3 regions of the Streptomyces sp. NPDC031100 genome follow, and region 2 is predicted to be linked to each of the others. Evidence: riboswitches for the same ligand, from Rfam matches in the RefSeq annotation. Region 2 holds a riboswitch; each other region holds the start of a gene.

Region 1 (6,906 bases), on a different contig from region 2:
GCTCCGCGGGCAGGACGTGTCCTCGCACCAGGAGCACGTCGACTGGCCGTCCGCCCGCTCGGACGGCGCCCGGTTCGCCTACGTCAAGGCGACCGAGTCCACGACCTACCGCAACCCCTACTTCGACCGGCAGTACGGCGGCGCGCGCCGGGCGGGCCTGGTCCGCGGCGCGTACCACTTCGCCCGGCCGGACCGGTCCCCGGGCGCCGAGCAGGCCGCGTACTTCGTGCGGCACGGCGGCGACTGGCGGGCGGACGGCTGGACGCTGCCGCCGGCGCTCGACATCGAGTACAACCCGTACGACAAGGACCACAGGTGCTACGGGCTGGGCTGGAAGCGGATGGTCGACTGGATCCGGTCCTTCAGCGACGAGGTCGACCGGAAGACCGGCCGCCGCCCGGTGATCTACACCACCGCCCGCTGGTGGAAGGCCTGCACGGGCAACAGCCGCGCCTTCGCCTCGGACCACCCCTTGTGGATCGCCCGGCACGGCACATCGGACCCGGGGTCGCTGCCGGGCGGCTGGTCGGACTGGACCTTCTGGCAGTACGGCACCGAGGGCGGCCTGCCGGGTGACCAGAATCTCTTCGAGGGGCCGCCGAGCCGGCTGCGGGCCTTCGCGCGGGGCCGGTAGCCAAGGGGCGCTTGGGGCGTCGACCCTGAAGGCAATCCCAATCCCCCGTTGACGACACCCTGACGCCCGCCCCAGTTCACCTTCCGTTCATCCAGGTTGCCTACGGTCCAACGGCCGATGACCTCTAACGATTGCCTGGGTAAATGGAAAGCTTCTCGCTGATCCTCGCGATTGTGGTGGTAACCGCACTCGCGTTTGATTTCACGAACGGTTTCCACGACACCGCCAACGCGATGGCCACGACCATCTCGACCGGCGCCCTCAAGCCCAAGATCGCGGTGGCCATGTCCGCCGCCCTCAACCTTGTGGGAGCTTTCCTCTCCGTGGAGGTCGCCAACACGATCTCCAAGGGTCTCGTCGACGAGACCGGCATACGTCCCGAGGTCATATTCGCCGCCTTGGTCGGCGCGATCCTCTGGAACCTGCTGACCTGGCTGGTGGGACTGCCCTCCAGCTCCTCGCACGCCCTGATGGGCGGCCTGGTCGGCGCCACCGTCGCCTCCGCAGGCTTCGGTGCCGTCCACGGTGACGTGCTCGTCACCAAGGTGCTGCTCCCGGCGGTCGCCGCCCCGATCGTGGCCGGTCTCGCGGCGATGCTCGCCACCCGGTTCTCCTACGGCATCGACAAGAACGCCGACAGCGAGGCCACCCGCAAGGGCTACCGCGCCGGCCAGATCGCCTCCGCCGGCCTGGTCTCCCTCGCCCACGGCACCAACGACGCCCAGAAGACGATGGGCATCATCACCCTCGCCCTGGTCGCCGGCGGCTCCCTCGCCCCCGGCTCCAACCCTCCCACCTGGGTCATCCTCTCCGCGGGTCTGGCCATCGCGCTAGGCACCTACATCGGCGGCTGGCGCATCATCCGCACCATGGGCAAGGGCCTGACCGACCTGGAGCCGCGCCAGGGCTTCGCCGCCCAGACCAGCGCGGCCACGGCCATCCTGGCCTCCTCCCACCTCGGCTTCTCCCTCTCCACCACCCACGTCGTCTCCGGCTCGGTGATGGGTGCGGGCCTGGGCCGCAAGGGCGGTGTGGTCCGCTGGTCCACCGCGACCCGCATGTTCGTCGCCTGGGCGCTGACCCTCCCGGCCGCCGCGCTGGTCGGCGCGGGCGCCGAGTCCGTCACGGACCTGGGTGACTGGGGCACCGCACTCGTCGCCGTCTTCCTGGTCGGCGCCAGCGCCGCGATCTGGAAGATCTCCCGCCGCGAGGTCGTCGACCACACCAACGTCAACGCCGTCGACGGCACCGCCGAGCCGGCCGGCGTGGTGACCACCGCCATCGCCGCGGTGACCCCGCCCCCCGCGGGCACCGTCACCGAGGACCTCACGGCCACCATCCCGGCCCAGACCGCCGCCGAACCGGCTCCGGCGACCCCGCCGGCCGCCACGGTCTGACCCCGAACCCGGACTCTGAAGGAAGCATCCCCATGAAGATCGACTGGGCGGCCCTCGGCTCCGTCTTCGGCGTCAGCCTCGCCGTGACCATGGGCCTGGTGGCCCTGTTCACCCTCGGCGTCACCGCGCTCGCCCGCCGGGAGAAGGCCGCGGCCCAGGGCAACTCCGCGGCGCTGGCCGTGACGAGCGCGTACGTCTGCTTCGCCGCCTGTGCGGCCGCGGTGGCGTACGGGATCCATCTGATCGTGGCGAAGGCCTGACGCCCGAGCGCACATCCTCCGCATCCGCCCTGCCGGTCCGGCGTGTTCAGCCGACCGGCAGGGCGGACGTGTGTCCGGGACGGGGTCCCACAGGGCCGTTCCACCCCGCCCGAAACAGCCGCGGTGTGGGCCTCAGCACAGTCCGGCGTCCCAGGTCAAAGGCAAGTTGACGGCCCTTCCGGGGGCGTGGTGGACTGCCCACGCCATGTACGGCGGCAGGAGAGGAAGCCGGTGCGAATCCGGCGCGGTCCCGCCACTGTCACCGGGGAAGGAATCCCGGGAGCCAGGAACTCTCACCGCCGGTCTCGTCGAACCAGGGCGCGGACACCCTGAGTGAGGACATATCGCCATGCGCGGCTGCCGTTCGAGGTTCAGTAACCGGGCCCTGCCTGCCCCCACGGCCGGCTGAGCCGATGGGTGCCGATCGCTCCTACGCGTACGGCGCCGCCGCCGGCCTTCTCGGCGACCTGCTCCTCGGTGACCCTCGCCGGGGGCATCCGGTCGCCGTGTTCGGGCGGACGGCCGCAGCCGTGGAACGCGCACTGTGGCACGACCACCGCGGCTGGGGTGCGCTGCACACCGCCGTGTGCGCCGGCGGAGCCGTCGCTCTGGGCGCCGCCGCCGAACGCGCCGTGCGCCGCTCCCCTGTCGCCTCCGTCGCGCTGACCGCCGCCGCCACCTGGGCCGTGGTCGGGGGCACTTCGCTCGCGAGGGAGGCGCGGACCGTCGGACGCGCCCTGGAGGCCGGGGACGTCGAGGCCGCACGGGCGCGGCTGCCGCATCTGTGCGGACGGGATCCGCAGGCCCTCGACGCCGACGGGATCGCCCGGGCGGTCGTGGAGTCCGTCGCCGAGAACACCTCCGACGCCGTCGTGGGCGCGCTGGTGTGGGGTGCCGTGGGCGGGGTGCCCGGGCTGCTCGGGTTCCGGGCCGTCAACACCCTGGACGCGATGGTGGGGCACAAGTCGGCCCGCCACCGCCGCTACGGCTGGGCCTCGGCCCGGCTGGACGACGTCGCGGGGTGGCCGGGGGCGCGGCTGACCGCCGTACTCGCCGCCGCGGCCGGCCCCGACCCCCGCGGCGCCGTGCGCGCCTGGCGGGCCGACGCACGCAAGCATCCGAGCCCCAACGCCGGGCCCGTCGAAGCCTCGTTCGCGGGTGCCCTCGGCGTGCGGCTGGGCGGGACGCTCTCCTACGGCGGGCGCGTCGAACACCGGCCCGTGCTGGGCGGGGGCGCCGGACGGGCCGTCCGGGTCACCGACATCGACCGGGCGGTACGGCTCTCCCGCCGCGTCGGCCTGCTCGCGCTCGGCGTCACGCTCGCTGCGCGCCGACTCGTGAAGGGACGTGGGAAGTGAACGGTGGTCTCCTCGTCGCCGGCACCACCTCCGACGCCGGCAAGAGCGTCGTGACGGCCGGGATCTGCCGGTGGCTGGTGCGCCAGGGCGTGAAGGTGGCGCCCTTCAAGGCGCAGAACATGTCCCTCAACTCCTTCGTCACGCGCGAGGGTGCCGAGATCGGGCGGGCGCAGGCGATGCAGGCCCAGGCCTGCCGGGTCGAGCCGACCGCGCTGATGAATCCCGTGCTGCTCAAGCCCGGTGGGGAACAGAGCAGTCAAGTGGTGCTGCTCGGGAAGCCCGTGGGCGAGCTGAGCGCACGCGGGTATCACGGGGGGCGCCAGCAGCAGCTCCTCGGCACCGTGCTGGAGTGTCTCGCCGAGTTGCGGGGCACGTATGACGCGGTGATCTGTGAGGGGGCCGGTTCGCCCGCGGAGATCAATCTGCGGCGGACCGACATCGTGAACATGGGGATCGCGCGGAACGCCCGGCTCCCTGTGCTTGTCGTCGGCGACATCGACCGCGGCGGCGTCTTCGCCTCCTTCTTCGGGACGGTCGCCCTGCTCTCGCCCGAGGACCAGGAGCTGGTGGCCGGCTTCCTGGTGAACAAGTTCCGCGGCGACGTCACTCTGCTGGAGCCGGGGTTGGACATGCTGCACGGGCTCACCGGGCGGCACACGTACGGCGTCCTGCCCTTCCAGCACGGGCTCGGCATCGACGAGGAGGACGGACTGCGAGTCTCCCTCCGTGGGACGGTACGCGAGTCGAACACCGCCCCGCCGGTCGGCGAGGACGTGCTGCGGGTGGCGGTGTGCGCCATCCCGCTCATGTCCAACTTCACCGACGTGGACGCACTCGCCGCCGAACCGGGTGTCGTGGTGCGGTTCGTGGACCGGCCGGAGGAGCTGGCGGACGCGGACCTCGTGGTGATCCCGGGGACTCGGGGGACGGTCAAGGCCCTCGCGTGGCTGCGGGAGCGGGGGCTCGCGGACGCCCTCGTCAGAAGGGCCGCGGAAGGACGCCCGGTCCTCGGCATCTGCGGCGGCTTCCAGATCCTCGGCGAACACATCGAGGACGAGGTCGAGTCGCGCGCCGGTCAGGTGCGGGGCCTCGGGGTACTCCCGGTGCGCGTGCGGTTCGCCCGCGAGAAGACCCTCACCCGGCCGACCGGGGAAGCCCTCGGCGAGCACGTCGAGGGGTACGAGATCCATCACGGAGTCGCCGAAGTAACCGGCGGCGAAGCCTTCCTGGACGGCTGCCGGGTCGGCCAGACCTGGGGCACGCACTGGCACGGCTCCCTGGAGTCGGACGGTTTCCGGCGGGCCTTCCTGCGCGAGGTGGCCGCCGCCGCGGGCCGCCGCTTCGTGCCGGCCCCCGACACCTCGTTCGCCGCGCTGCGCGAGGAGCAGCTCGACCGGCTCGGCGACCTGATCGAACAGCACGCGGACACCGACGCGCTCTGGCGGCTCATCGAGTCGGGCGCGCCGCAAGGACTGCCTTTCATTCCACCGGGAGCGCCTGCATGAGCACAGTGTTGTTGTTGTCGACCGCCGACACCGATCTGCTGGCGGCCCGGGCCTCCGGCGCGGCGTACCGGATCGGCAATCCGACCCGGGTCGACGTGGCCGGCGAGCTGCCCGGCCTTGTCGAGGGCGCGGACATCGCCGTCGTACGGCTGCTGGGCGGCAAGCGTGCCTGGGAGGACGGGCTGGCCGCGCTGCGGGCGTCCGGTGTGCCGACCGTGCTGCTGGGCGGCGAGGCCGTGCCGGACGCCGAGCTGATGGCCGAGTCCTCCGTCCCGGCGGGTGTCGTGGCGGAGGCCCTGAAGTACCTGGTCGAGGGCGGGCCCGACAACCTGACCGAGCTGGCCCGGTTCCTGTCCGACACCGTGCTGCTGACCGGCGAGGGGTTCGAGGAGCCCCGGAAGATGCCGGAGTACGGGGTGCACGGCTCGTACGGGATCCGGGACGGCCGCCCCACCGTCGGCGTGCTCTTCTACCGGGCGCACGAGCTGAGCGGCAACACCGCCTTCGTGGACACGCTGTGCGCGGCGATCGAGGCGCAGGGTGCCAACGCGCTTCCCGTGTACTGCGGTTCGCTGCGCGGTGCGGACGCCGGGCTGTACGAGCTGCTGGGCCGGGCCGACGCCCTGGTCGCCACCGTCCTCGCGGCCGGCGGTACGCATGCCTCGCAGGCCTCGGCGGGCGGCGACGAGGAGGCCTGGGACATCGGGGCCCTCGCCGACCTCGACGTGCCCGTTCTGCAGGGCCTCTGCCTGACCTCCTCCAAGAATGCCTGGGAGGAGTCCGACGCGGCCCTGTCCCCCATGGACGCGGCGATGCAGGTGGCGATCCCGGAGTTCGACGGCCGGCTGATCACCGTGCCGTTCTCCTTCAAGGAGCAGGGCCCGGACGAGGTCCCGGTGTACGTCGCCGACCCGGAGCGAGCCGGGCGGGTGGCCGGGATCGCCGTACGGCACGCCCGGCTCAAGCACAAGGCGAACGCCGACAAGAAGCTCGCGCTCGTCTTCACCGCGTACCCGACCAAGCACTCGCGCGTCGGCAACGCCGTCGGCCTCGACACCCCCGCCTCGGCGGTGCGCGTCCTGGACGCCCTGAAGGAAGCCGGCTACGGACTCACCGACTACCCCGACAACGGCGACGAGTTGATCCACCGGCTCATCGAGGCCGGCGGGCACGACGTGGAGTGGCTGACGGAGGACCAGCTGGCCGCAGCGCCCGCGCGGGTGCCGCTCGCCGACTACCGGGCCTGGTTCGAGAAGCTCGACCCCGAGCTGCGGGACGCGATGCTGGAAGCGTGGGGCGAGCCGCCGGGCAGCCTGTACGTGGACGGCGAGGACATCGTCCTGGCCTCCCTGCAGTTCGGGAACGTCGTCGTGATGATCCAGCCGCCGCGCGGCTTCGGCGAGAACCCGATCGCGATCTACCACGACCCCGACATGCCGCCCTCGCACCACTACATGGCGGCCTACCGCTGGCTGGAGAACAGTTTCGGCGCCGACGCGATCGTGCACATGGGCAAGCACGGCACGATGGAGTGGCTGCCGGGCAAGGGGCTGGGGCTGTCGCGCGGGTGTGCGCCGGACGCCGTCCTCGGTGACCTGCCGCTCGTCTACCCGTTCATCGTCAACGACCCCGGCGAGGGCACCCAGGCCAAGCGGCGCGGGCACGCCACGGTGGTCGACCACCTCGTACCGCCGATGGCGCGTGCCGACACCTACGGCGACCTGGCCAAGCTGGAGCAGCTGCTGGACGAGT
Region 2 (6,906 bases):
GGCACCTGGACGACGCGCCCCCGTGTCGGCCATCACCCCTCCCGGCAGCAGGGTGGAGCTCGTTGCTGCGTGCCTGCTCCTCCTCTTCCGCCGGCCCCCGGTCCCCACAGTGATTTACTAGGACGTCCAACTATATAGTTGCAACCTACAATCGAGATCATGCGTGTCAGCGCGGCGCGCAGGCTGACGGAGGCGTTCGGATGACCGGCACGGAGGAACCCGTCCTGCTGCACACCGCTGGACGGGCTGCCTACATCACCCTCAACCGGCCGAAGGCTCTCAACGCTCTCAACCATGTGATGGTGCGGCGCATCGACGAGGCGCTCACCGTCTGGGAAAGGGACCCGGCCGTGGAGACCGTGGTCGTCTCCGGGGCGGGGGAGCGCGGCCTGTGTGCGGGCGGTGACATCCGTGCCGTTCACGACGACGCCCGCGACGGTGACGGCACCGCTTCGGCCGCATTCTGGCGGGACGAGTACCGCCTCAACGCCCGCATCGCCCGCTACCCCAAGCCGTACGTCGCCCTCATGGACGGCATCGTCATGGGCGGCGGTGTCGGCATCTCCGCACACGGCAGCGTCCGGGTCGTCACGGAGCGGTCGAGGATAGCCATGCCGGAGACCGGTATCGGCTTCGTCCCGGACGTCGGCGGCACCTATCTGCTCGGCATCGCCCCGGGCGAACTGGGCACCCATCTCGCCCTGACGGGTGCGCAGATCGGTGCCGCAGACGCCCTGCTCTGCGGCCTCGCCGACCACTACATGCCGTCCGCCTCGCTCCGGCACTTCGCCGACGACCTCGCCGGCCTGCCCGTGAGCGAGGCACTCGCCCGGTACGTGCAACCGGCGCCCCCAGGGGAGCCGGCCGACCGCCGGGAGTGGATCGACGCCTGCTACGCCGCCGACACGGTCGAGGAGATCCTCGACCGCCTCCTCGGCCACGGCGACCCGGCCGCCAAGGAAACGGCGGAGATCCTGGTCACCCGATCACCCACCGCGCTCAAGGTCACCCTGGCCGCCCTGCGCCGCGCCCGTCGGCTCGGTTCGCTGGAGCGGGTCCTGGAGCAGGAGTATCGCGTCTCGTGTGCCTTCTTGGCCGTCCCCGACTTCGTGGAGGGCGTCCGCGCCCAGATCATCGACAAGGACCGCACCCCACGCTGGTCCCCGGCCACCCTGGCCGAGGTCACCGGCGCCGACGTCGAACGCTGCTTCACCCCGCTCGGCGACCGCGAACTCGGGCTCGCCTGACCCGACTCCGGAGCGGCAGGGAGCCATTTCCCTGTTCCACGGAACGGACGTGCACGAGCGGGTGCACGGCGCCCGCCACCCGCTCGGCTTCCCCTGCCACTGAGCCGAGGGACGCCGCACCCGTCCGCTGCCGCACCCGAAGCCCCCGACCGCCGCGTCCGGACGGGCAGTTTCCGCCCCGGACCGAGCGGCGCCACCGGGGCGAGACCCCCTGAGCCGTCGTCGTGCCGACCGATGTCAGTCGATGGCGCCCGACCGGTCGAGGTCCTGTCCGATGCGCAGGTTCCAGCGCCCGGACCGGCCGGTGACGTCCGTTGCCGTGAGCGGGCGGACGTCGACGCGCCAGAACGCGGCCTCGGGCGCGCCCAGCACGTGCACGACGACGGCCCGCACCACCTCCGGCTCCACCACGGCGACCGTCCTGCCGTCCGCCGGACCACTCGCGTCCAGCCACCGCGCGACCCGCGCACACAACTCCCGTACCGACTCCCCGCCGTGCGGGGCGGCCCCCGGATCGGCCAGCCAGTGGGCCACCGCTTCCGGCTCGGCGGCGCCGACCTCGTCCAGTGTCCGCCCCCGCCAGCGGCCCACGTCCAGGCCCGCGAGTTCCGGGACCGCCGAGGCGGTGAGGCCGAGTGCGGAGGCCGTCTCCCGGCAGCGCACGCCGGGGGAGGTGAGGGCCCGGTCGGCGGCGCGCAGGGACCCGGCCGCCGACCGGGCCCGGGCCGCCGCGCCGTCCTCGATCGAGTCGCCGGCGTCGAAGCGGGCCCGCCGCAGCGCGGGGGTGGTCGCGGGTGCGATGAAGGTGACGCGGCTGGTCACGCGGTTGCTCCTCCTGCCTCCGCCACGGGGCGGGGGTGTCCTGGACGGGTGCGTACGACGGTACGGGCAGGCCGGAAGCGCTGCGCGCCCGCCCCGGTCATCACGGCCGGGGCGGGCGTGCACGGAGCGCCCGCTACAGCTCCGTGCGCACCGCCCGTGCCGCGGCGACCAGGTTCTCCAGGGAGGCCCTCACCTCGGGCCAGCCGCGCGTCTTGAGCCCGCAGTCGGGGTTGACCCACAGGCGTTCGGCGGGGATGGCCTTGAGGCCGAGGCGCAGGAGTTCGGCCGTCTCGTCGGCGCCGGGCACGCGCGGTGAGTGGATGTCGTACACACCCGGTCCCGCCTCGCGCGGGTAGCCGTAGGCGGCGAGTTCGCGGGCGACCTGCATGTGGGAGCGGGCCGCCTCCAGGCTGATGACGTCCGCGTCGAGGTCGTCGATGGCCTGGACGATGTCGCCGAACTCGGCGTAGCACATGTGGGTGTGGATCTGGGTGTCCGGGCGGACCCCGCTGGTGGTGAGCCGGAAGGCTGTCGTGGCCCACTCCAGGTAGGCGGGTCGGTCGGCGGCTCGCAGTGGCAGCGTCTCGCGCAGCGCGGGTTCGTCCACCTGGATCACCGAGGTGCCCGCCGCCTCCAGGTCGTCGACCTCGTCGCGCAGGGCGAGGGCCACCTGGCGCGCGGTGTCGGCGAGCGGCTGGTCGTCACGGACGAACGACCAGGCGAGCATGGTGACCGGGCCGGTGAGCATGCCCTTGACCGGGCGGTCGGTGCGGGACTGGGCGTACGTCGTCCAGCGCACCGTCATCGGTTCGGGGCGGGAGATGTCGCCGGCGAGGATCGGCGGGCGCACGTGACGGGTGCCGTAGGACTGGACCCAGCCGTGCTGGGTGGCGAGGTAGCCGGTGAGCTGTTCGGCGAAGTACTGGACCATGTCGTTGCGTTCGGCCTCGCCGTGCACCAGGACGTCCAGGCCGGCCTGCTCCTGGAAGGCGATCACCTCCTGGATCTCCGCCCTGACACGCTCCTCGTATCCGGCCGTGTCGATCCGCCCGGCCCTCAAGTCGGCGCGCGCGGTGCGCAGTTCGCCGGTCTGCGGGAAGGAGCCGATGGTCGTCGTGGGCAGCAGCGGCAGCCGCAGGTGGGCGCGCTGGGCCGCGGACCGCTCGGGGTACGGCTGGGAGCGGCGGGCGTCCGCGTCGGTGACGGCGGCGGTGCGGGCCCGGACGGCCGGGTCGCGCGTGATGGGGGAGGCTGCCCGGGAGGCGAGGTCGGCGCGGTTGGCGGACAGTTCGGCGGCGATGGAGTCCGGGCCGCGGGTGAGTCCGTGGGCCAGGGTGACGATCTCGCTCGTCTTCTGCCGGGCGAACGCGAGCCAGCGTCGGATCTGCGGCTCGATGTCCCGCTCCGCCGAGGCGTCGAGCGGGACGTGCAGCAGGGAGCAGGAGGCCGAGACGTCGACCCGGTCGGCCAGGCCGAGCAGGGTGCCGAGCATGGCGAGGGACTTTTGAAGGTCGTTGACCCAGATGTTGCGGCCGTTGACGACACCGGCGACCAGGCGCTTGCCGGGCAGCCCGCCGGCGGCCGCGAGTGCGTCCAGGTTGGCGGCGGCCGCCTCGGTGAAGTCCAGCGCGAGTCCGTCCACCGGCGCCTTGGCCAACACCGGCAGGGCCTGGCCGAGCCGGCCGAAGTAGGAGGCGACCAGCAGCCTGGGCCGGTCGGTGCCGGCGCCGAGATCGCGGTAGGCGCGGGCCGCGGCGTTCACCTCGGCCGGGGTGCGGTCCTGGACGAGGGCGGGTTCGTCCAGCTGGACCCACTCCGCGCCTGCCGCGTGCAGGTCGGCGAGGACCTCGGCGTACACCGGAAGCAGCCGGTCGAGGAGGGTGAGCGGGTCGAAGTCGGCGGCCACGCCCGGCGCGGGCTTGGCGAGCAGGAGGTAGGTGACCGGGCCCACGAGGACGGGTCGGGCCGTGACTCCCAGGGCCAGGGCTTCCCTGAGTTCTGCGACCTGCTTCGAGGCGTCGGCTGTGAACACCGTGTCCGGGCCCAGCTCCGGAACCAGGTAGTGGTAGTTGGTGTCGAACCACTTGGTCATCTCCAGCGGCGCCGCGTCCTGCGTGCCGCGGGCCATCGCGAAGTATCCGGCCAGTGGGTCGGCGGCGACGGCGTTCCGGTGGCGTGCGGGGATCGCGCCGATCATGACGGTGGTGTCGAGCACGTGGTCGTAGTACGAGAAGTCGCCGGTCGGCACTTCGTCGATGCCGGCGTCCGCCAGCTGCCGCCAGTGGGTGCGGCGCAGCTCGGCGGCGGTGACGCGCAGGGCGTCGGCGGTGACGCGGCCCTTCCAGTAGCCCTCGATCGCCTTCTTCAGTTCCCGGTGCTGTCCCTGACGGGGGTAGCCGTACACGGTGGCCCGTGCTGCCGCGGCTGCGGACTTGGTGGTCACGGAGATCTCCTTCGCGAGATGAATCCCTGAGATCCCGGGGACGGGACGAGAGCGCGAAGGGGTGACGGACCGGACGGCAACGGCCGGAGCCGTCCGTTCGGTGTGCACGCCGACCCGCCCTAGAGGTCACCGGGATGTCCGCGCACGAGTGCTTCGCACGCGGGCAGTTGGCAGGTCTTCGGACTCGCGGGCACGTCCTCTTTCGAGGAGGACACCTACTGGCCGTCGCTTCCCAGGCCCCGTACGTCGGGCCCAGTGCGTATGACGGCGGTCGTTCCTGCTCACCGCTGCGGGGCAGTCCCGGATTCCCACCGGGTTCCCTCTTGCGACGCATCCCGCCTGGCGGACGGGGCGAACCAGCTGCACCGGCAAGCCTAAAGGGTGTCGTGCGCAGCCGGGGCGTCACTCCACGATTCGGACGGGGCGAACAACCAGTGCACCCTCAAGGTGATCGACGCCGACACCTGCAAGCCGGTGAAGAACGCCGCCGTCGACGTCTGGCACGGCGCCCGCCGTGCCGAGGCCCTGCTTGCCCCCAGCCTGCCCCAACCCCGCAGCGAGCGGCGCGTCTGCGCGGAGCCGGTCGCTGCGCCCGACGGCACCGAGGTGTTCTCCTCTTCCACCGCACCGCGCTGGGCTTGCCCCGAGCCCGACGGACGAACCCGGCACCCGCGCCCAGCACGTGGCCTTCGCCGTGGACGACATCGTCGCGGCGGTGCGCAGCTGCCGAAGCGGCAGGCGCCAACCTGCTGCGGGTTCCGGCCAATTACTACGACGACCGGCGGGCGCGGTACGAACTCCGGGAGGACGAGGCGGAGACGTGTACCGCGCACTCGGCATCCTCTACGACCGGGACGAGCACGGCCGCGAGTTCCGGCACTGCCACACGGAGACGGTAGGCCACGTCTTCTTCGAACTCGCGCAGCGCACCGGCGGCTACCGCGGATACGGCGCCGCCAACGCTCCCATCCGACCGGCCGCCCAGCGGAGGTGATCCGCCGGACGGCCTGCCGCTCGTCAGCCCTCGGACGCGCCGGCAGCCAGGGGAACCGAGGCCGGGGCGGCGCTCCGGCCGGTCCGCCGGGCAAGCGGTACGAGGGCGATGGCGAGCGCGCCCACCAGGCCGGCCAGGGCGAAGGTGGTGAAGCCCCAGCTCTCGTTGCCGCTGTCGGCCAGCGCGCCGATCAGCCAGGGGCCCACGACGGCGCCGGTCCGGCCGACACCGGTGACCCAGCCCAGACCCGCCGCACGCTCGCCGTCGCGGTAGACGGTGCTGGTGGCGGCGTAGACCATGACCTGCGCGCTGAACAGCCACACACCGGTGACCGCGACGACGGCGTACGTGACGCCCAGCGGGAGGCGAGTCTCGAGCAGCAGCGCCCCGGCGGCGGTCAGCACGAACCAGATCGCCGACACCCGGACCGCTCCGAACCTGTCGGCGGCGCGGCCCGCGATCAGCAGGCCGACGATGCCGCCCGCGTTGATGACGAGCAGAAAGCTGACGGAGGAGTTCAGCCCGTAGCCGGAGGCGCGCATCATCTGCGGCAGCCAGGTGCTCACGCCGTACACGAGGAGCAGTCCGCAGAACGAGGCCAGCCACAACAGCGGGGTCGCCCACCGCGCCTCGGGGTGGAACAGCGCGCGTACGGCGGCCAGGCGGCCCCTGGCCCCGGCGGCCGGCGCGGCGACGGCGGTGGGCCGGGGCAGACCGTACCGGTCGGCGACGCCCTCTGCCTGCTCCCGGTCGCCGCGCGCGAGCAGCACGCCGGGCGACTCGGGCAGCAGGGCGAGCAGCAGCGGCACGGCGACCACGGCGGGCAGGACGCCCGCCCCGAACACCCAGCGCCAGCCCGCCGTCGGGGCCAGGGTCAGGCCCAGGCCGGTGGCGGCCATGCCGCCCACGTGGTACGAGGTCATCAGCAGCCCGGTGGTCAGGGCGGCCCGGCGTGGCGGTGCGAACTCCATGACCAGGGCCAGGCACAGCGGCATCAGCCCGCCGAGGCCGAGGCCGGCGACGAACCGGCCGGCCCCGAACAGGCCCACGCCCGGGGCCAGGGCGCAGATCGCCGAGCCGACGGAGAAGAGCGACACGCTGGCGACGAGCAACAGCCGGCGGCCGAGCCAGTCGGTGAGGTTTCCGGCGGTGAGGGCGCCGATCAGCATGCCGAACGTGGTCCAGCTGCCGATGGTGCCCGCGTCGGCCGGGGTCAGGCCGAGACCGGAGTCGTCGAGCATGTGCGGCATGACGGCGCCGTAAATGGTGACGTCCATGCCGTCGAAGAACACGGCCAGCCAGCACAGGGCGATGACCGGGACCACGGTGCGGAACGTGTGCGGGGGACGGGGTGCGGGGGACGTGAGGGAGGAGTTCATCTGCGTCCTCGGAGACGGGGT
Region 3 (6,906 bases), on a different contig from region 2:
GCCGTCCCCGGCCACTGGGAAGGCGACCTCATCGTCGGCCGCAACTCCCGCTCCGCCATCGCCACCCTGGTCGAACGCAGTACCCGCTACCTGCTGCTCGTCCACCTGCCCACCGACCACAGCGCCCCGGCCGTCCGCACAGCACTGGCAGACGCGGTCCAGACCCTCCCACCGCACCTGAAGCGGTCCCTGACCTGGGACCAGGGCCCCGAAATGGCCGCCCACCACGCCTTCAGCATCGCCACCGACGTCCCGGCCTACTTCTGCGACCCCGCCAGCCCCTGGCAGCGCGGCTCCAACGAAAACACCAACGGCCTGCTGCGGCAGTACTTCCCCAAGGGCACCGACCTGTCCGTGCACACCCCCGAACACCTCGACGCCGTCGCAGCAGAACTCAACAGTCGCCCACGCAAAACGCTCGGCTGGGAAACCCCAGCCGAGCGTCTGTCTAAACTGCTCGCGGCTTGATCAACTCACCGCGTGTTGCGACGACCCCTTGAATCCGCCGGTTCCGAGGGGCCCTTTCGTGTCCCGAAACGGTTCAGTTGGAGGCGGGAACCGTCCGTCCGGACGCGGCGGTCGCGGGCTTGGGATTCAGCTGACGCTCGGCCAACTCCCCGAAGAGCAGCCCGAAGCCGCCCCACAGGACGGTCTGGATGGCCAGGGCGGAGAGGCGGAAGCGCCACAACAGGGTGGCCGGGAAGCCCTTCGGCACCTCGTTGACGACCGGCAGGAACGCATAGGCCAGGCCGATCACGAGGGCGAAGGCGGCCACCGCGACGACGGTGGCGTACCAGGTGCCCAGTGCGGGCGCGAGCCGCTTGCCCAGGATGGTGGCGGCGACCGCCAGGAGCACGCTGAGCAGCATCATCAGGAAGTACAGGGCGGTCCGCTTGCCGAGGGTGTCGGGGTTGCCGACCGACGGCGGATTGGCCGGGTACTTCAGGAACGGGACGACGTACACGGCCAGGAGCGCGCAGCCGGACAGCAGCAGCGCGGTCGCCCGCGGGCTGAAGCGGCCCACCCGGCCGAGCGCGAAGCAGTACGCGAGCGCCGCGATGCCGCCGAAGGCGACCCCGTAGACGAGGACACCGGTGGCGAGACCGGCGGTGGACTGCAGGGAGCGGGAGACGACTTCCATCCCGTGCTCGTGGGAGTGGGCTTCCTCGAAGCTGATCGCGCTGTCGACGTTCGGCTCACCGAGGAAGTAGGCGGCGACCAGGGCGAGCACACCGGCCGCAAGGCCGGCGAGCATGCCCCGCACGAGGAGGTTTCTTACCGTTGCGGAGTTCATGGGTGTGCGGCGTCCCCCGCCTCAGTGGCAGGGGAAACCGAGCAGGTGACGGGCGTCGTGCACCCACTCGTGGACGTCCGTGCCGCTGAACACGGAGGTGACGCCCTGCTCGGCGCCGACGAAGTAGAGCAGGACGAGCATCAGGATGCCGAAGAAGACAGCCCAGGGAGCTATCGCCTTCAGCGGCAACGTGGCGGGAACGACGGGGGTGGTGGCTGTCGGCTGGGCGACGGTCTGCGCCATGGCAGAACCTCCTCTGGGAGTTCGCGTCCCATCTCGGTGGTGCACAGGACGACGGCCACGGGTCTGACTCACGAAACGCCCTTGGGGTGTCTCGCATACAGTGGCGCGACCGTGCCGGATTCCCACCGGCTTCCGTCTCGCCGTCGTCAATATCGGACAGACCGTACCGCGCGCCGCCTGCCTGGCCAAGACCGCACCCCCTTGGCGTGATCTTCCTCTCGGCAAATACCCAGTCCCGTCAGCCCGTTCTCGGCGAAGATCCGGCCTGTTCTCAGCGAAGGCCGTCGACGCCGCGCCGCTCCCGGGAGGCCGCAGCGAGCCGCGGCGGTGTGAAGGTGTAGAGGCCGAGGATCTCCGGCAGGGGTGCGACACCTGGGCCGCCCGCGCGTACCCAGTCCGTGATGTCCTCCGTCGCGTCGGGGTCGTTGACCAGCCCCAGCCATACCGGCCGGCCACCGGCGGCCCGGCCGGCCGCGGAAGGCTGTACGACGATGACGTTGGCCTGCTCGCACACGTCGAGGCAGGCGGAGATGCGCACGGGCACCTGTGCCCGCAGACGCGCGGTCTGCGCCGCGTGATCGACGCCGATCACCTTGGGACTGCCGCAGCAGCAGTCCCGGCACACGACGACACGGCACGGCACCGGGCGGCCGGCCCCCTCCGCAACCACCTCGTCACCGAACCTCTCTCCGGCCGGCCTCTCGGGCATGCCGCACCACCCCTCCCCCGGGGAGATCCGCCCCGGTGTCCGTCGAGGAGGCGACCGCGTGAGTCTCCTGGCTCTCGGGTCGTCGCTCGTCCCGGCCTTCCCGCCCCACGCGGGCAGTGGCCTGTCGGAACTCGCTCACCGATCACAGTGGCGGGACCGCGCCGGATTCACACCGGCTTCCTCGGATCGCCGTCGCCTTGTCGCCGATCATCATCCCATCGCGGACGAGACGCCGTCATGCGGGCGCGACCAGCGACCCGTGGGCCCTGACCCTGGCTGGAAGTCGTCAGCGCTGGAGCCGTCGGTCCTAGAGTCGGATGCTCCAGGTGACCTCGGTGAAGGAGCTTGACCACAGTGGCGGATCAGCGGGTTGTCGTCGTGACCGGCGGGGGCACGGGCATCGGGGAGGCCACGGCCCGGCTGTTGCGTGAGGGTGGCCACCAGGTGGTCGTCTCCGGCCGCCGCCCCGAGCCCCTGCAACGCCTCGCGCACGAGACCGGGGTCCTGGCGTATCCCTCGGACGTCGGGGACCCCGATGCGGCCGAGGGTCTCGTGCGAGCGGCTCTGGACTCCTACGGACGGCTCGACGGACTCGTGCTCAACGCAGGAATCGGACGCGGAGGAGCCGTCGGTGACCTGTCCTCGGCCGACTGGGACGAAGTGATGCGCACCAACCTCACCGGTCCGCTGCTGCTCCTGCGCGCGGCGATCCCGCACCTGCTGGAGTCCAGGGGTGCGGTGGTCGCCGTCGCATCGGTGTCCGCGCTGCGCAACGGCGCGGGCAACGCCCCGTACGCCACCTCCAAGGCCGCCCTGCTCCAGCTCTGCCGTTCCGTCGCCGTCGACTACGGGCGTCAGGGGGTGCGGGCCAACATCGTGTGCCCCGGCTGGGTACGAACCGAGATGGCCGACCGACGCATGGCGCGCTTCGTGGAGGAGGCAGACCTGCGGGACGGGGGCGTGGAGGCCGCCTACGAAGAGGCCACCCGGCTGCTGCCCATGGGACGACCGGGTGACCCGCGCGAGATCGCGGAGGCGATCGGCTGGCTGCTCTCCCCCGCCGCGTCGTACGTCAACGGTGCCGTGCTCACCGTCGACGGCGGGGCAACGGCCCTCGACCCGGGAACACTCGGCTTCGACTTCCACATCGCGCCACGCGGAGGCGAGGACTCGACCGCTCCGCAGTGAGTACCGCCCGCTGTCCGGGGACAAGGTCGTCATCACGCTGCACGGATCACCGGCCTACGCGTGGACAACGGTCGAGGTGGTCACGGGGGCCCTTGACGGTGATCGCGGTGAAAACGGCCGACGGAACCGTACGGGACACGGTCCGCCCCTCCGGTAGGAGCCGCGGCGGGGCTCCAGTGACAGCCCCGCCGACGGCTCCGGGTGCGCGCTCAGGCACCCACGGCTGACGCCACCGAGTCCTGCAGGATGCCGAGCCCCTCGGTCAGTTCTTCGTCCGTGGAGGTCAGGGCCGGCATGAGCTTCACCACCTCGTCGTAGGAGCCCGACGTCTCCACCAGGAGCCCCCGGGCGAATGCCCCGTCAGCGACCTGCCGGGCCATGCTCGGCTCCCGGAAGGCCAGACCCCACACCAGGCCACGACCACGCGACTCCGCCACATGCGCCGCGTGCCGATCGGCGAGCTCGCCCAGCCTCTCCTCGAACAGGAGGGCCCGTTCCTGGGTCCGCTTCTCCAGGGTGCTGTCCGCCCAGAACTCCCGCAGGGCGGCGGCCGCCGTCACGAATGCCGGGTTGTTGCCGCGGAACGTGCCGTTGTGCTCGCCCGGTTGCCATACGTCCAACTCGGTGCGGAAGAGCGTGAGGGACATCGGCAGGCCGTATCCGCTGATGGACTTGGACAGGCAGACGATGTCCGGCGTGATCCCGGCGGCCTCGAAGCTGAAGAAGGGCCCCGTGCGGCCGCAGCCCATCTGAATGTCATCGATGATCAAGAGGATGCCGCGCCGGCTGCACAGCTCCGCGAGGTCGGCGAGCCAGGTCGAGCCGGCCGGGTTGACGCCGCCCTCACCCTGCACGGTCTCCACGATGACGGCTGCGGGGAGATCCAGGCCGCTGCTGCTGTCGGCAAGCATGCTGTCCAGCAGCTTCAGCCCGGACACCTGGCCTCCGGCGAACCCGTCGTAGGGGATGCGCAAGGTGTGTCCGAGCGGAACGCCGGCACCCGCGCGCTTGGCGGCGTTTCCCGTAGCGGCCAGTGAACCCAGCGACATGCCGTGGAAGGCACCGGTGAAGGCGACGATCGTCTGACGCCCCGTCACCTTGCGGGCCAGCTTGAGCGCGGCCTCCACGCTGTTGGTCCCGGTGGGGCCGGGGAACTGTACCCGGTAGTCCAGTCGGCGCGGGCCGAGCACCCGCGCCGCGAACTCGGTGAGGAAGTCCTCCTTGGCGGCGGTCAACATGTCCAGGCTGTGGGTCACCCCGTCCTTCTCGAGGTAGTCGAGCAGCGCCCGTTTGAGCACGGGGTGGTTGTGACCGTAGTTCAGGGCGCTGGCACCAGCGAAGAAGTCCAGATAGACGCGGCCGTCGCGATCGAACATGCGGCTGCCGCGCCCCTGGTCGAACACCACCGGCCAGTTCCTGCAGTAGCTGCGGACTTCAGACTCGATTGTGGGGGCGATCATGATGTCTCCTCGGAGAAGGCGTGCAGGGGAGGGGGGCTCATCGCCGTCGTAGGCGTTGGCGGGGCGTGGGGAGGGGGTATGAGGGTGTACAGGCGGCACCCATGCCAAGGGCGGTGCGCGGCTGCCATCGGCCGGAGTCGTGAAGGCTCAGGGCGAAAGCGCCGGTCTGCTGGGCGTACATCTCAGAGGCGAGACCGACAGCGAGACCGACAGGACACATGCGGCGAGGAATCGGCGGGTGACGCGCCGCGTCTCGGCCAAGGAGGCCGGAAGGGCCGGCAGAAGCAGCGTGACCGAGGTCGCGGCCACACCGTTGCAGCTGCCTAAGTGCATGGCCATCACTCATTCACCGAGCAGGAAAGGCACGGCGAGGACCGCCATGCCCGTGAGCACGAGCAGTACCGAGGCTCCGGCGCACCGCAGTAGCGGCCCGCCGCAGCGCACGGCAGCGGCGGCTGCCAGGGCGTAGCCGATCAGTGCGGCCGCAGCCGGCCCCAGCAGCAGAAGGGGGACGGCACCGTCCCGAGCCGTCCCCGCACAGGCGAAGGCGCAGCATGCGGTGCCGACGGCCGCGATGACGGCCTTGGCGGGGCCTCGTTCGGAGGGGCTCCGCTCGCCGGGGCGCAGGCGCGTGGCGATCCGGGCGGCGGTGCGCACGTTGGTGAAGCAGTAAGAGGTCAGTACGGCAGCCGTCGCACCGGCGAGCACCCAGCGCACCGGTGCGGAAACCGAGTCCTGGGCTGCCGGTGCCCCGGGGGCCAGCCGCTGGACCGTGGCCAGCCCCAGGTAGACGACGGCCACCGAAGCCGCTCCCAAGGCCACGCCCGCGGCCGTGCGCCTCGGCCCGGCAGCGGCGACGGGGACGACGGCGGTGACTGCTTCCCATCCGACACCGGCGAAGAACAACGCCGCGAGGGCGAGCCACTGACCGCCGTCGGGAGAGAGTCCCGACGGCGCGAGCGGCGTGTGCGAACCCACCGCGGGTGCGGCGGGCCAGCCCCATGCGGCGCAGGCCAGCGCCAGGGCCCCGGTGGCCCAGGGACGCAGCCGGAGCACAACGGCCGGAAGCGACCACGGACTGAGTGCCGCGAGCACAGCCACCGCGAGGACACCGAGGGCGAGCAGGAGACCGTCCGCCCCCGGACGTGGCGGAGAACCGCCTGCGGCCGTCAACAGGCAGGTCGCGGCGAACCATGCGATCGCCGCCTGCCCGGCGGTGAAGGCGATGGCGAAGGCGCCGTCCACCGCCCGTTCCGCCCATGAGCCCAGCAGGGCCCCGACGGCTCCCGCCAACGAGGTCGATGGCACCCTCGCGCGGACCAACAGGGCCAGCATGAGGCTGATCGATCCGCCCAGCAGGATGTGGGCCGACCAGACGAGCAGGCTGTGCCCGCCCGCCAGGGCCGCGACGACGGGAGGCATGACCAGCATCCCGGCTCCGAGGACGCCACCGGAGACGTGTGCGGCGATCTTCAGGTCCGGCCTTCGCGCCGTTCGGGCGTCCGTATCCGTTCCCGGCCGGCGCGGCGCGACCGCCGCGCCGGGGACGGAGCTGCCTGCCGGCTCCATTACGGAAGACGCTTCCGCAGGCCCTCTGCGATGACCTTGGCCCTGAGCGACAGAAGGCTGAACGAACCGGCGTCACCGATGCCGTGGCTGGACTCGCACAGGCCGTTGAGGAAGAGCGTGGGCGTGTCGGCGTCCAGCGGCTGCACTTCGTAGTCCGCGCCGACGGCCAGGTAACCGTGGCTGTCGAAGACGAAGTCGTCGGCGATGCCACGCATGAGAGCGGGGGCGCGCTCCTGGTGGGCAGCCGGGCCGAGATCGCGGAATCCGGTGGCCAGGACGACGAAGTCGGCCTGGTGCTCCTCGGACTCCCCGGTGTTCAGCTCCTCGACACTGAGTTGGACGCCGTCCTCTCGGACCTCGAGGCCACGCACCTGGCGGCTGCCGCTGACGAACACCTTCTGGTCGTCGTCCAGGCGCTGCTCGTAGATGAGCCGGTACAGCTC

Evidence for each region. Region 2 has a riboswitch for cobalamin ahead of metE (5-methyltetrahydropteroyltriglutamate--homocysteine S-methyltransferase). Riboswitches for the same ligand answer to the same signal wherever they lie in the genome.
Region 1: another riboswitch for cobalamin. It lies ahead of ACZ5DS_RS00335 (cobalamin biosynthesis protein); the one in region 2 lies ahead of metE (5-methyltetrahydropteroyltriglutamate--homocysteine S-methyltransferase).
Region 3: another riboswitch for cobalamin. It lies ahead of ACZ5DS_RS05450 (CbtB domain-containing protein); the one in region 2 lies ahead of metE (5-methyltetrahydropteroyltriglutamate--homocysteine S-methyltransferase).

What each region holds. Positions count from the first base shown of each region.
Region 1 is NZ_JBVIGN010000001.1:62,324-69,229, forward strand. It holds gene ACZ5DS_RS00320 (lysozyme) at 1-634, shown strand, start outside; gene ACZ5DS_RS00325 (inorganic phosphate transporter) at 778-2,031, shown strand; gene ACZ5DS_RS00330 (hypothetical protein) at 2,064-2,291, shown strand; cobalamin riboswitch at 2,465-2,603, shown strand; gene ACZ5DS_RS00335 (cobalamin biosynthesis protein) at 2,705-3,649, shown strand; gene ACZ5DS_RS00340 (cobyric acid synthase) at 3,646-5,154, shown strand; gene cobN (cobaltochelatase subunit CobN) at 5,151-6,906, shown strand, end outside.
Region 2 is NZ_JBVIGN010000015.1:244,368-251,273, reverse strand. It holds gene ACZ5DS_RS35150 (enoyl-CoA hydratase/isomerase family protein) at 201-1,247, shown strand; gene ACZ5DS_RS35145 (histidine phosphatase family protein) at 1,485-2,069, opposite strand; gene metE (5-methyltetrahydropteroyltriglutamate--homocysteine S-methyltransferase) at 2,203-4,512, opposite strand; cobalamin riboswitch at 4,665-4,888, opposite strand; gene ACZ5DS_RS35135 (hypothetical protein) at 5,333-5,506, shown strand; gene ACZ5DS_RS35130 (MFS transporter) at 5,530-6,885, opposite strand.
Region 3 is NZ_JBVIGN010000002.1:263,205-270,110, reverse strand. It holds partial or broken gene ACZ5DS_RS05460 (IS30 family transposase) at 1-468, shown strand, start outside; gene ACZ5DS_RS05455 (CbtA family protein) at 542-1,294, opposite strand; gene ACZ5DS_RS05450 (CbtB domain-containing protein) at 1,316-1,537, opposite strand; cobalamin riboswitch at 1,573-1,718, opposite strand; gene ACZ5DS_RS05445 ((2Fe-2S) ferredoxin domain-containing protein) at 1,809-2,246, opposite strand; cobalamin riboswitch at 2,307-2,429, opposite strand; gene ACZ5DS_RS05440 (SDR family NAD(P)-dependent oxidoreductase) at 2,601-3,434, shown strand; gene ectB (diaminobutyrate--2-oxoglutarate transaminase) at 3,644-4,894, opposite strand; gene ACZ5DS_RS05430 (amino acid:polyamine antiporter) at 5,237-6,316, opposite strand; gene ACZ5DS_RS05425 (lysine N(6)-hydroxylase/L-ornithine N(5)-oxygenase family protein) at 6,463-6,906, opposite strand, start outside.